Regions from separate parts of the Pseudarthrobacter raffinosi genome, predicted to be linked through region 1. Evidence: predicted binding sites of a transcription regulator. Region 1 holds the regulator's gene; the other holds the start of a gene.

Region 1 (2,398 bases):
TGATGGGCATTGGCATGCTCGATGACCCGGCGATGCGCCGCGCCTTCGAAGACGCCATGCGCAGCGGTGGCGCTACCGGCACGGAGTTTGCCTTTGACGATTTCAAGGGTGTCCTCGCCGGGTCGCTCGTGGTCTTCGCCATCATCGGCGCTGGGCTGTACGCGCTGGTGGCGTTCTTCGTCCGTAAGGGCAAGAACTGGGCCCGCATCCTCGGTACCGTTTTCGCGGCACTGTCCATTTTCGGCCTCTTCGGACCACCGAGCCTTGGAACCGTGGGGACGCTGGCCGGGATCGCAGCGATCGTGCTGCTCTACCTGCCGGCCGCGGCACCTTACTTCCGCAAGCAGCAGCCGTTCGCTAACCCGTACGGCGCCCCGGGCACCACGCCTGGCAACCCCTACGGGCAGTAGTACCAACGAGTCGCATCCACACCCTAACGGACGTGGGCCCCATCAGCCGCCGACGAACTAGGCGGTCTGGTCCGGGGTCTGCGCCCGTTGTGCGTGATAGGCGAGGATCTGCAGTTCGGTGGCCATATCCACCTTGCGGAGGTTGACGCCCTCGGGGACTTGCAGCATAACGGGGGCGAAGCTCAGGATGCTGCGGACGCCGGCCGCCACCACGCGGTCGCACACGGCCTGCGCCACGTGGGCCGGAAGTGCCAGGACCACCATGTTGGCGCCCGTCCGCTGCAACACGGCCTCCATGTCCGCAGCGTCGCTGACGCGCAGCCAGCCGACTTCATTGCCCACCACCATCTGGTCGGCGTCGAAAATTGCCACGACGTCAAACCCGCGGGACTCGAAGCCGCCGTAACGGGCCAGGGCCTTGCCGAGGTTACCCGCGCCAACAATGGCGACCTTCCAGTCGTGGGTCAGCCCTAGGGCTGCGGAGATGTGACGGCTCAGGTACTGCACTTCGTAGCCCACTCCGCGCGTGCCGTAGGAACCCACATAGGAAAGGTCCTTGCGAAGGGTTGACGAGCTCACTCCTGACGCTTCCGCCAGCGATTCCGAAGATACCCGTTCGACGCCGTCGGACAGCAGCGTGTTAAGGGCGCGCAGGTAGATGGTCAGCCGGGCCACCGCTGCGGGCGGTATTTGTTTGGTGGACTCGGCACCGTGGACGGGCTGTGTACTGTGGCCAGCCTCTGTACCTTGGACAGCATGGGGAGATGGATCCAGTGAAGTCACTATCCCCTCCATCCCATCGCGTCGTGACTCCACTCTAGAGCCCCGCCGCTGGTGCCAACAAAGCCGGTGTCATTCTGCGAGGCCGCTTTCCGATTGGGCCATGGCGCGTTTGAGGACGCGCTCCAGCCGGGCTTCGTCGATCTTCCAGAAATCGCGTTGGATTCCATCCACCAGGACTACGGGGATTTCCTCCGCGTACCGCTCACGCAGTTCCGGCAGCTCGTCCACCTGCTGTTCCGTCCACCCGAGTCCCAGCGAGGCAGTAACGCGTCCGACGGCGTCGCGCGCTCCTGCACACAGGTGACAGTCTGCTTTGGTGATGAGGACTACCTCGGGTTTTGCCATGCCTTAACCGTATCGCCCTTCAGGGCAGAGAGCTGGGCAGAGGACAGCGGCCGACGGCGGGGCGTACGGCGACGCGGGTATCCGGGCGAGCGCTGGCACTCGCGCTGGCACTGAAATCTTGGTCACCGAGTATTGACTAGACTCGTGGACATGCCCGAGGAGAAGTACGTCGCTGTGGTGACCCAGCCGGATGCGTTGATGCAGACCGGCGAAGCCGCCTTCTTCGACGTCGATAACACCCTCATGAAAGGCGCCAGCCTCTTCCATGTTGCCCGCAAGATGCACCAACGCGGCGCCTTCACCCTGACGCAGGCTGCGGGGTTCGCATGGAAGCAGTTCAAATTTGTGGCGCGCGGCGAGAACATGGACGATGTCCACGCTGTCCGCGACTCCGCCCTCACCCTCGCCGAGGGCATCACCGTGGAAGACGTCAAGGCCCTGGGCGAAGAGGTCTACGACGAAATGATCGCGTCCAGGATCTGGCCCGGCGCCAAGGCACTGGCGCAGCAGCACCTGCGCGTGGGCCGGCGGGTCTGGCTGGTTACCGCAACCCCCATCGAGGTTGCCGCGGTCATTTCCACCAGGCTCGGCCTGACCGGAGCCTTGGGCACCGTGGGCGAGGTTGCCGACGGCATGTACACCGGCCGGCTGGTGGGCGACATCCTGCACGGTTCCGCCAAGGCAGTGGCAGTGCAGGCCCTGGCCCACGCCGAAGGCCTGGACCTCAAGCGGTGCTGGGCCTACAGCGACTCATATAATGACATCCCGCTGCTGACCCTCGTGGGGCACCCGGTAGCCATCAACCCTGATGCCAGGCTCCGCCGCCACGCGCGGGACAACAACTGGCCGGTCTACGACTT
Region 2 (2,398 bases), on a different contig from region 1:
GGCGAGGACGTAGTCATAGACCACTTCTTCGCCGGACTGGCCGTCCGTGCGCGGCCGCGGGTCCAGCATCAGCTCGGGCTTGACCGCCGATGCGATGTCATCGTCGTTGTGAGGATCGCCGGGGAAGTACAGCTGCTGGGTTACAGGCTGGAAGCCGGGCGCGGAGACCTTGATGTGGATGTGCGCCGGGCGCCAGGCGTGCCACCCGGCCGCGTTGATCAGCTGCCCGCAAGCTCCGTCCGTGGGAATCTGGTACGGCGCCGGGCGCATCGTGTTGATTTCGAAGCGGCCGCCGTCCTTCGCCTTGACCGTGGCGCGGAAGAGCCACTCGGGGAGGCCCGGGGCGTACTGGGAGTAGAACCCGGCGCTGTCCGCATGCCAAATTTCCACCTGGGCACCTTGGATTGCATTGCCTTCGGTATCAGTGAAGCGGCCCGTGAAGTGCAGTGGGGTGCCCTCCTCGTCCTCGCGCATCTCCACGGTGCCAGGGCTCTGGAGCACGGGGGAGCCGGGGACGTAGTAGGGTCCCTCAATGGTCCCCACGGTGCCCGGACGGTCCTGGGAGTTGACGTCCTCGACAGTGTGTTCCAGCCACACGTCCAGGAACAGCGGCCATTCCCCGTCTGTCCCTACCTTGATCAGCCAGGCCTTGAGTGCGTTGTATTCCTCGTAGGTGACCTCGTGTTCGACGACGATGTCGTTGGCGGCCTTGATGAGTGCCCCTGCCAGCAGGCTCACCCTTTCCTTCGGCACGTCCAGCTGCGCGAGCTTTCCTGAGGCGGTAAAGCGCTCGGTGGCCTTTGAACCGGCTTCGACGGCAGTGCCCTCGTCCTCTTTACGGGCGTCCGTTTGGGTGTCAGTCATGGTGTTCTCCATACTCTTCGTTGAACAGGGGAGGAAGGGTTCCTGCACCCGGTGCGAGTCTCAGTGCGCCGGGGTGTAATTCCGCGGTGACGTGGCTTCGCGTGATGTCTGTCTCATGATAGGCCTCGCGATAAGGACGCCACAAATATCAATTTGGCCGCTTTTTAGTCATGAAGCCTACATAATTTCACCCTTGGTCGAACCTAGGTGTTTGCCTGATGTGAGGGTGGTCACGATAGGGCAGGATTGCCTGACAACGTCCCCCGCCGGCGCCCCCGGCTGGCCCGGACCTTCCGCCAAATTTGTATAGCACCCTCCAATGAAGGAGCAGCCATGACCGAGAACCTGACCCATGTCCGTGAGGTCCTTTCCGACGCCGTGATCGACGACCGTGAGAACGGCGTCATCCGGGCCAAGCGCGAAATTTTCACCGATGAGGATATTTTCGAACTGGAGATGAAGCACATCTTCGAGGGCAACTGGGTTTATCTCGCCCATGAGTCCCAGATCCCCAATGTGGGGGACTACTTCACCACGAACATCGGCCGCACTCCCGTAGTAATCACCCGCGACAAGGACGAGAACCTGAACTGCATCGTCAACGCCTGCTCCCACCGCGGCGCGATGCTGTGCCGCCGCAAGACGGACAACCGCACCACTTTCACCTGCCCGTTCCATGGCTGGACCTTCAAGAACTCCGGTGAGTTGCTGAAGGTCAAGGACTCCCGCAACGCCGGCTACCCGGAGACTTTCAACAAAGAGGGCTCCCACGACCTCACCAAGGTTGCCCGCTTCGACTCCTACCGCGGTTTCCTCTTTGGTTCCTTGAAGGCGGACGTGCTCCCGCTCGAAGAGCACCTGGGTGACGCCACCAAGGTGATCGACTCCATCGTGGACCAGTCCCCGGAGGGACTCGAAGTGCTGCGCGGCTCATCCACCTACACATATGACGGCAACTGGAAGGTGCAGGCGGAGAACGGCGCCGACGGCTACCACGTCACCGCCGTGCACTGGAACTACGCTGCCACCACCGCCCGCCGCAGCGCAGGCGACTCCGCCAACAAGACCAAGGCCATGGACGCCGGCAAGTGGGGCAAGGTCAAGGGCGGCTTCTACTCCTACGACCACGGCCACCTGCTGCTATGGCAGGAGTGGACCAACCCCGAGGACCGCCCGCTGTGGGACCGCCGCGAGGAGCTCGTGGCGAAGTACGGCGAGGAAATGGCCAACTTCATGATCAACATCTCGCGGAACCTGTGCCTGTACCCGAATGTCTACATCATGGACCAGTTCTCCTCCCAGATCCGCCACTTCCGCCCCATCTCCGCGGACCAGACCGAGGTCACCATTTACTGCATCGCACCCAAGGGCGAATCCCAGGAGAACCGCTCCAAGCGCATCCGCCAGTACGAGGACTTCTTCAACGCGACGGGCATGGCCACCCCCGACGACCTCGAAGAGTTCCGATCCTGCAACAAGACTTACTGGGCCACCTCGGCGCCGTGGAACGACATGACGCGCGGGTCCACCCACG

Evidence for each region. The regulator Rex, encoded in region 1, represses fermentation and respiration genes when NADH is low (regulators of the CRP and FNR family bind a similar motif). The targets are predictions, from matches to a motif close to CTTGTGAANNNNTTCACAAG.
Region 2: benA (benzoate 1,2-dioxygenase large subunit) is a predicted target of Rex. The motif match lies at 1,082-1,101, and genes of this name have one in related genera.

The regions. Positions count from the first base shown of each region.
Region 1 covers NZ_JAMXBG010000008.1:46,471-48,868, forward strand. The annotation lists gene NG697_RS09730 (MFS transporter) at 1-410, shown strand, start outside; gene NG697_RS09735 (redox-sensing transcriptional repressor Rex) at 468-1,193, opposite strand; gene NG697_RS09740 (glutaredoxin family protein) at 1,263-1,538, opposite strand; gene NG697_RS09745 (HAD family hydrolase) at 1,689-2,398, shown strand, end outside.
Region 2 covers NZ_JAMXBG010000004.1:4,723-7,120, forward strand. The annotation lists gene catA (catechol 1,2-dioxygenase) at 1-876, opposite strand, end outside; gene benA (benzoate 1,2-dioxygenase large subunit) at 1,198-2,398, shown strand, end outside.